DNA from 4 places in the Kaistia sp. MMO-174 genome. Region 1 is predicted to be linked to each of the others. Evidence: predicted binding sites of a transcription regulator. Region 1 holds the regulator's gene; each other region holds the start of a gene.
What was found. The regulator PhoB, encoded in region 1, activates phosphate uptake and scavenging genes when phosphate is short. The targets are predictions, from matches to a motif close to TGTCATNNANCTGTCAT.
Positions count from the first base shown of each region.

Region 2: the regulator PhoB is predicted to act here: its motif matches at 1,093-1,109, upstream of WFK98_RS08300 (DUF1868 domain-containing protein).
Region 3: the regulator PhoB is predicted to act here: its motif matches at 1,367-1,383, upstream of WFK98_RS06215 (CorA family divalent cation transporter).
Region 4: the regulator PhoB is predicted to act here: its motif matches at 1,090-1,106, upstream of WFK98_RS17360 (inorganic diphosphatase).

Region 1 is NZ_JBBCUO010000007.1:90,549-92,724, forward strand. It holds gene WFK98_RS23965 (GcrA family cell cycle regulator) at 310-843, shown strand; gene phoB (phosphate regulon transcriptional regulator PhoB) at 1,047-1,745, opposite strand; gene phoU (phosphate signaling complex protein PhoU) at 1,776-2,176, opposite strand, start outside.
Region 2 is NZ_JBBCUO010000002.1:499,379-501,554, reverse strand. It holds gene WFK98_RS08305 (alkene reductase) at 1-243, shown strand, start outside; gene WFK98_RS08300 (DUF1868 domain-containing protein) at 328-1,041, opposite strand; gene WFK98_RS08295 (CDGSH iron-sulfur domain-containing protein) at 1,272-1,970, shown strand.
Region 3 is NZ_JBBCUO010000002.1:39,034-41,209, reverse strand. It holds gene WFK98_RS06220 (winged helix-turn-helix transcriptional regulator) at 1-285, shown strand, start outside; gene WFK98_RS06215 (CorA family divalent cation transporter) at 282-1,268, opposite strand; gene WFK98_RS06210 (NAD(P)/FAD-dependent oxidoreductase) at 1,511-2,176, shown strand, end outside.
Region 4 is NZ_JBBCUO010000004.1:510,732-512,907, reverse strand. It holds gene WFK98_RS17370 (succinate dehydrogenase iron-sulfur subunit) at 1-49, shown strand, start outside; gene WFK98_RS17365 (hypothetical protein) at 144-329, shown strand; gene WFK98_RS17360 (inorganic diphosphatase) at 448-1,041, opposite strand; gene WFK98_RS17355 (VOC family protein) at 1,159-1,551, shown strand; gene WFK98_RS17350 (AprI/Inh family metalloprotease inhibitor) at 1,828-2,176, shown strand, end outside.

The DNA of each region.
Region 1 (2,176 bases):
TCACGGTCGTGACGATTTGTGTCAATCAAATCACCGCCCGCAGCCACGTCACGACGGCTAAGCGTTTGACCGGACTCACGGATCGGGAATGCGCTGCAAGTTGGGGAAAACGGCCGGATCCTCTTTGACGAATCCCCCGGACTCTTGTCACCGAGTCACGCCATATAGTATTTTACTTTTCGTTAAGACACGAAATATCGAGCAGGTACCTCCCCCTGACCCTTGTATGGCGTCCGCAGTCGTCCGGCATCCCGGCTGAACGACCGTGACAGGATTCCGGGTATCGCTCCGACCGACAAGGACACGCTAATGACTTGGACGGACGAACGGGTTGAGTTGCTGAAGAAGCTCTGGACCGACGGCCTGAGCGCAAGCCAGATCGCTTCGGAACTCGGCGGCGTAACGCGTAACGCAGTCATCGGCAAGGTACATCGGCTGAGCCTCTCGGGTCGTGCCAAGCCGGCCGCAGCGCCGGTCGCCCGCCCGCGCAAGCCCGCGTCGACGACCAGTAGCCGCTCTGCAACGACAGGGCGTCCCAATCCCGTCAGGCCGATGGTGGCCGGCAACACGGCCCTGAAGCCTCTCGGCCAGATGGCGCCCGAGCCGCGGCGCGTGCCCCGGCCTGTCAGCTCGGACGACGTCGTCGTTCCGATCAGCCTGCACGCCACGATCCTCACGCTCACCGAGCAGACCTGCAAGTGGCCGATCGGCGACCCGAGCACCGAGGATTTCCACTTCTGCGGCCAGCGCTCGAATTCGGGCATTCCCTATTGCGAATATCATTCGCGGGTAGCCTACCAGCCGGTGCATGACCGCCGCCAGAAGAAGGCCGTCGGCGCCTGATCGCGCCAGCCTGACGACGACGGCGTCCGCGCCTTCGTCCCGAAATGCCATTCCGGCCGTGCCGCCCTCCCCCCGAGGCGCACGGCCGTTTCTTTTTGTAGCCCTCCCATCCGGGCAGCAAAAAGCCGCGCCGGGAGATACCCGAACGCGGCTTTGCTTGTTTTCAGGCCGCCTCCCGGGGGAAAGGCGGCGATGAAAGGGATTCAGGCGGCGGCGAACTGGTCGTCGAAGGAATAGCCGGAGCCCCGCACGGTGCGGATCGGATCCTTGACGCGGCCGCGGTTCACCGCCTTGCGCAGGCGGCCGATATGGACGTCGACGGTGCGCTCGTCGACATAGACGTCACGGCCCCAAACGCCGTCGAGCAGCTGCTCGCGGGAAAATACGCGGCCGGGGCTCTTCATCAGATATTCGAGCAGGCGGAACTCGGTCGGGCCGAGATGCAGCTCGCGACCCGAACGGCGGACGCGATGAGTCTCGCGGTCGAGCTCGATGTCGCCGGCGCGCAGCAGCGAGGCGATCACCTCCGGGCGCGAACGGCGAAGGATGGCGCGGACGCGCGCCATAAGCTCCGGCACGGAGAACGGCTTGACGACATAGTCGTCGGCGCCGGTGGCGAGGCCGCGGATGCGCTCCTGCTCCTCGCCGCGGGCGGTGAGCATGATCACCGGCAACGTGCGGGTGGCATCGCGGGCACGGAGGCGGCGGCAGAGTTCGATGCCCGAGATCCCGGGCAGCATCCAGTCGAGCAGCAGCAGGTCGGGCACGGTCTCGAGCAGGCGCATCTCGGCATCGTCGCCACGCGGCACCACTTCGACGGCATAACCCTCGGCTTCGAGGTTGTAGCGGAGGAGGAGGCTCAGCGCCTCCTCATCCTCGACGATCATAACGCGCGGCGTCATTCACGAAGATCCTAGCATTCAGGCGTTTGGTCAGTTCTGCTCATAGGCAACGGCGGTCGTGCTGGAATCGTCCTGCTTCGGACGATCCTCGGCCAGAACCTGGCCGGTGACGACATAGTGCACCGTTTCGGCGATGTTGGTGGCGTGGTCGCCGATGCGCTCGATGTTCTTGGCGCAGAACAGGAGATGCGTGCAGAAGGTGATGTTGCGCGGATCTTCCATCATGTAGGTCAGCAGTTCGCGGAAGAGCGACGTGTACATCGCGTCGATCTCTTCGTCGCGCTTCCAGACCTGGTAGGCCTGCTCGACGTCACGCGTGGCGTAGGAGTCGAGCACGTCCTTGAGCTGGGCGAGCGACAGCTGCGCCATGTGCTCGACACCGGTGTTGAAGCGCTTCGACTGGAACTGGCCGTCGAGCGCGATGACGCGCT
Region 2 (2,176 bases), on a different contig from region 1:
ATCAAGCGGGCCTTTGGCGGCGTCGTCATCGCCAATGAGCGGATGAGCAAGGCCGACGCCGAGCGTCTGATCCGGGAAGGCTCGGCCGACGCCGTCGCCTTCGGCCGCAAGTACATCGCGTCGCCCGACCTCGCCAAGCGCTTCGCCATCGACGCGCCGCTGAACGAACCGGATGCCTCGACCTTCTACACGCCGGGCGCCAGGGGCTACACCGACTATCCGGCGCTCGAGGCGGCCGAGTAGGGCCGGCGGGGCGCGGGACACGAACGTCCATATGCGGCGGCGAGGGCAGGGCGACGATCCGGCCCTCGCCAATCGCAGCGGGCCCTATTCCAGGACCAGCCGTTCCTCGAAATGGTTCATGTCCTCGAAGCTGCAGAAGGCCGGCGGCCGCAGTTCGAGGATCGGCGCCTCGCGCGCGAGCAGGCCGAGGCAGTCGTCGAACAGCGCTTCCCACGCCGAAAGCCGATCCTCGGCCAGCCAGTCGATCATGTAGGCGAGAGTGACGTGGAAGACGTAGTCGTCATGGTCGGGGTGGCGGTAGCCGAACGCCTCGGCGAAGGCGTCACGCCACGCCCGCATCCGTCGTTCGTCCTCGTCGGTGGCGCCGGCGACGGTCAGTCCGGTCGGAACGACGTCGATCACACGGACCTGGAACGGTCCGGCGCCGTGAAAATCCTTCAGCTTGTCCCGATAGTGAGCCGTCATGACGTCGATGTCGGTGTCGAGCGGCATGTCGGACGGCCAGAACGGCAAGCTGCGGCGATATTCGATGATGCCCTGGAACAGCGTCATGTGGAGGCTGGATACAGGCGTGAACGCCAGGCGGCCGGCATCGGGCTCAGCCTGCATGCGGCGGCGGACTTCCACGATCGCCTGCTGCGACGGCGATCCCTCGACCAGATGGCAGACGACGGTATTGCCGGGTTCGGACAGGAAGGTGCCGCTCCGGTCGTAACGACGGCCCAGATGCCGGGGCGGCTCTGTCTGCGTCGCGGCCGAATAGCGGTTGAGCCGGCTGTCTGAGAGAATCGATGTCATGATGCAGGGGACCGTGCGGTTTGCGGGAATGTGGCAGCTATCCCGGAGACGATGAAGCGCACATGACGGGGCAGGGACTTGGTCCCCGCCCGACCGAGCCGATCCGCAGCACGGCACTGCCCTGGATTGAATCTCTCCTTCGGAACGCCAGTTGAAACCGTGCGCCTGCCCTGGGACCGCGTCGCGATCCGCTGCGGGTCGATTTGGCCATTCTCCGGAAGGACCGCACCGTGAACAACAACGCTGCATCCGGCATGAAGATCACCGTCACGAAGGACGGGCCGTATCTGGTTCGTGGGCGGGTTCCGTTGAGCCGACAGGCCATCGGCGCCAACGCGGCGGGCGATTCCGTCGAGTGGGTCGAGATCGAAACGATCGAGCCGGCGACGGTGGCCTACAAGCTCTGCCGCTGCGGCCGTTCGGCGACCAAGCCGTTCTGTGACGACACCCACACGCGCATCGGCTTCGTCGGCGACGAGACGGCCGCCAGACGGTCCTACGCAGTTATGGCGCAGGAGATCGACGGACCGGCGCTGGCGCTCACCGACGCCGAGTCGCTCTGTGCTTTCGCGCGCTTCTGCGATCGCGACGGCAAAGTCTGGAACACAGTGTCAGAGGCGAGGCTAGAACCCGAGCGCGCCGCCTTCGTCCGGCAGGTCGGCCAATGTCCTTCCGGCCGGCTGGTCGCCTGGGACTACGGGACGCGCCAACCGGTCGAGCCCGAACTGCCGCCCTCAATCGTGATCGTCGAGGACCCGCAGAAGGGCGTCGCCGGGCCGCTCTGGGTGCGAGGCGGCATTCCCGTCGAAGCTGCTGACGGCACGCCTTACGAGACCCGGAACCGGATGACGTTGTGCCGCTGCGGCCAATCGGCCAACAAGCCGTTCTGCGACGGGACACATGCCTCGATTGGCTTCAAGGATCGCTGACCTGCCGCCATCGCAGCGGCAGAGGAGGGCGCAGGAACCGGGCAGGGCGCTCGCCTCCCGCCTCGCCCTGGAATATCGGAGCCAGCGTTGATCCGCCCTGCCCGATCGAATAAAACGACGTCATATCAATGATATGGAGGAGAATGCAGCATCCGCCCATGAAGCGTCTTGCTGCCGTCACAGGGCTGCCATATCCCGCGTCTCAA
Region 3 (2,176 bases), on a different contig from region 1:
GACTGGCTGAGCTTTCTCGGGCATCGATGGAACGCGCTGGCGCTCTGGCAGCTGACGGCGCGGCCTCTGCGCTTCACGGAGCTGCAGGCCGCGCTGCCCGGCATCACGCCCAAGGTCCTGACCGAGCGGGTGGCCGGACTTGTGGCGCGCGGGCTCGTGCTCCGGTCGGAGAGCAACCATTACCCGCGCGAGGTGAGCTACAGCCTCAGTCCGCGCGGACGCGCGCTCGGCCGGATCCTGCTCGATCTCTACGACTGGGCCGAAGCGGACGCCGCCGCCCGCTAGTCGAAAAAGCCGAGGCGCTTCAGCAGGAGCAGCGTGCAGACGGAGGCGAGGCCGCCGATCAGCGTGGCGCTGATCCAGCCATGCGCGCCCTCGAGAAAGGGCAAGCCGCCGGTATTCATGCCGAAGAAGCCGGTGACGAGCGTCGGCGGCATCAGCAGCGCCGTCATGATCGACAGGAAATAGAGGTGGCGGTTGCTGATCGTGGCGAGCTTCGCGGCGATCTCGTCCTGCAGGAAGCGCGCCCGGTCCTGCACCTCCTGCACCTCCTGATCGAGCGTTTCGATCCGACGCAGCAACCTTTCCGCCGCCGCGCGCGAAGCGACATGGCTGTCGTCGGCATGCTCGTCCTCGGCGAATTCGCGCAGGATGCTGCGCAGGCCGGAAAGCTGGCGGTGCAGTTTCACGGCTGTGCGGCGCAGGGGCCCGAGCCGGCGCGACTCGTCGTGCAGGCTTTCGTCGAGCACCCGATCCTCGATCGAATCCGCCTCGGCGCGCGACGCCCGCAACGTCTCGGCGACGGCGCGAAGCACCTGGTCGATCATCATCTCGAACAGGGCGACGGGCCCGCCGACGACCTGCCCGCCATCGACCTTCTTGCGGGTCAGGGCGGCGGCGCGCACAGGATGGCGGCGGCCGGAAACGAGATAGCCGGGGCCGAAAGCAAAGCGCATCGGCACCGTGCGGTCGCTGTCTTCGTCGGGATCCTGCAGCGTGTCGGAGAAGCGGCCCCAGACCGACTGGGTGTCGTATTCGAGCGCCGGGTAATCGTCGGCGCTGAGCAACAGGCGGCGCGCATCCTGCCCGAGCCAGCCGACGCAGTTGACCCAGTCGCGCGCAAGCCTGTTGACGAAGTCGAGATGGACCCAGAGGAACCCTTCGCCCGGCGCCGTCGGCACGATCGTATCGTCGAGCGGAACCGGGCGCGCGCGCCCCTCGCCATCGAACCGATAGGCCCAGATCACGCCGGAGGCGGGTCGCGCCATCCGCTCAGCCGGCAATGGATTTTCTGCGTGGCTCATCGATCGTGGGCAACTCGAAATCGTTCAGGCGCGGTGCCTGCCGCATCACTGCGACGACAGTCATGACAGAACGATGACAGTCCTGCGGGGCGTCATGACGCAGCGGCGGGAAGCAACCGGATTTTCATTGTCGACAGACCGCCAGCCAGCCATGATCGCCCCTGCCCCTCCGGCACCTGACCGACTGGAACCTGGCGGAACCGCACATGCAGAACGACCCGCGATCGCACGGCCTCTGGGAACGCACGGCGCCCGCCGCTCCGGCCACCTCGCCGCTTCATCGCGATATCAAGGCCGACGTGGTGATCGTCGGCGGCGGCTATACCGGCCTCTCGACGGCATTGCACGCGGCGCGCGACGGGCTCGACGTCGCGCTGCTCGAAGGGGTGGAGTTCGGCTTCGGCGGCTCGGGCCGCAATGTCGGCCTCGTCAATGCCGGCATGTGGGTGATGCCGGACGATCTGCCGGCCACGCTCGGCCGCGATCACGGCGACCGCCTGCTCGACCTGCTCGGCAACGCGCCGAAGCTCGTCTTCGAGATCATCCGCAGCTACGACATCGCCTGCGAGCTGGAAACGGCCGGAACGCTGCATTGCGCCGTCGGCGACAAGGGCCTCGCCGAAATCCGGCAGCGCGCGGCGCAATGGAGCGCGCGCGGCGCGGCCGTGCGCCTGCTCGATGCCGACGAGACAGCGGCGAAGCTCGGCAGCCGCGCCTATGCCGGCTCGCTGCTCGACCTTCGGGCCGGGACGGTGCAGCCGCTCGCCTATGCACGCGGCCTCGCCCATGCCGCGATCGGCGCCGGCGCGCGGCTGCACACGCGAAGCCCCGTCCGGCAGGCGGAAAGGGTCGCTTCCGGCTGGCGGGTGAAG
Region 4 (2,176 bases), on a different contig from region 1:
CAAGGCGATCGCCGAGATCAAGAAGATGATGGTCGAGCGCCGCGTCTGACCGGCGCTGCCCTTTCTTTCAGCAGAACGGCGCGGAACCCTTCCGCGCCGTTTTCGTTTGCCCGGACCGATCGCGTTTTCGGAAGGAGACGACCATGACCATCAAGCAGGATCTCGAAGCGACCTGGACGATCGAGGCGATCGATCGGCTGCGCGAGCTCGCCGTGGAACATGTTCCGGCCGAGCTGATCGCGACGGCGATGCACCGGCCCGAGGAGCAGATCCGCCAGAAGGCGGCCGAACTCGGCCTGTCGCTCGAGATCGGTTCGACGACGCACTGATTTTCCGCCGGGCGGCGCGGCTGCGCGGTCCGGCAGGCTTTCGTTCGCGCGCAGCGGGGCGGCGGCCATGCGACCGCCGCTCCGTTTTCGCGGGCGAGGACGACCGCGGGCCGACGGCTTACTTGCCGTAGCGCTCCATCGCGGCGCGGATCAGGCCCTTCGCCGCTTCCGGGCTGTCGAAGCCCTTGAGTTCGATGACCTTGCTGCCTTCCGGCAGCTGCTTGTAGACGCGGAAGAACGACGTCAGCCGATCCTGCTCGATCTTCGGCAGGTCGGCGAGGGTCTGGATACCGTCATAGGTCGGGTCGACCTTGGAGACGGGAACCGCGACGATCTTGTCGTCGATGTCGCCGCCGTCGATCATCTTCAGCACGCCGATCGGGCGGACCTTGATGATGACGCCCGGATGCAGCGGCGCGCGGGTATAGACGATGACGTCGAGCGGATCGCCGTCCTCGGCGCTGGTGCGGGTGATCGAGCCGTAATTGGCCGGATAGACGACCGGCATCGACTGGAAGCGGTCGACGACGATGAAGCCGGTGTCGACGTCGGTCTCGTACTTGGTGAAGCTGCCGGCCGGGATCTCGATGACCGTGTTGATCTCGTCCGGGGCCTTGTCCGACTGCTTGAACGACAGGACGTTGTCGGCGAGGGCCGGTAGGGCGGTCAGGGAGGCGAGGGCGAACGCCGCGGCGGCGAGGGTCTTCTTCACGTGCAATTCTCCTGGAGTGAGGAACGGAAGAAGCGCTACGGTCGTCGCGCGACAGGCTTATGACATGGCAGACCGCCGTGGCGGCTGGGAGCATGCGGGGGCAGCATAGGGGGCAGCATGGGCGTTCTGGATCACATCGGCATCACGGTCAGCGACCTCGATCGCGCCATTGCCTTCTACAGCGCGGCTTTCGCGCCGCTCGGCGTCAGCGAGCAGATGCGGGTGCCGGGCGAGCTCACCGGCTATGGCGACGTCGTCGGCTATGGCGCTGCCGGCAAGCCGGAGATCTGGCTGAGCGGCGGCGCCCGCACCGAGCCGCATGTCCATATCGCGCTCGTCGCGCCGAGCCGGGCGGCCGTCGACGCGTTCTATGCGGCGGCGATGGCGGCGGGCGGCACCGACAATGGCGGGCCCGGCATCCGGCCGCACTACCACGCCAATTACTACGGCGCCTTCGTTCTCGATCCGGACGGCCACAACATCGAAGCCGTCTGTCACCGGCCGGAATAGGCGCAATCGCAACACGTCGCGCTTTCTTCGTTAACGGGGTGTTAACGAGACTTGTCGCGCCCGGCGATATGCCGTATTGCGCCAAGTAAGATAGGCTGCGGAATATCGAGTGATCTCCCGTCATTTTCCTCCCGTCCAGATCGACCGGTCCGTGCCTTTGGTGCGGCCGCCGATGCGGTTTGGCGTGCGGAATGGTGTTTTTCCGCCTGCCTCAAAGCGGCTCGATTGTGTGCGTATGCTGATGCGGCACCGAGGATTTCGATGATGGAGAAGCTTATGTCCCGACGTCTCGCGCCGATCGGCCTGGTCGCCCTGATGGCGGCCGCCTTGAGCGGCTGCGGCTCGTTCGGGGCCATCGGCCTGGGGCCGATGGAGCGTTCGGCCAAGCCGGTCGAAAGCGACACGCTGCCGCCGGTCGCCTCGGCGCCGGTGACCCGCAATACGCTGCCGCCGCCGCCGGTCGACCCCAACGCGCAGACCGCGCCGATGGCCGAGCAGGGCACGCTGCCGGGCGCGACGCCGATCGAATCCACCCCGTCGGCCCCGCCGCCGGTTTCGACCGCCTCCGGCGCCGAAATCGGCCGCACCGACCTGCTTGGCGGCTGGACCCTGCAGTCGGGCGGCG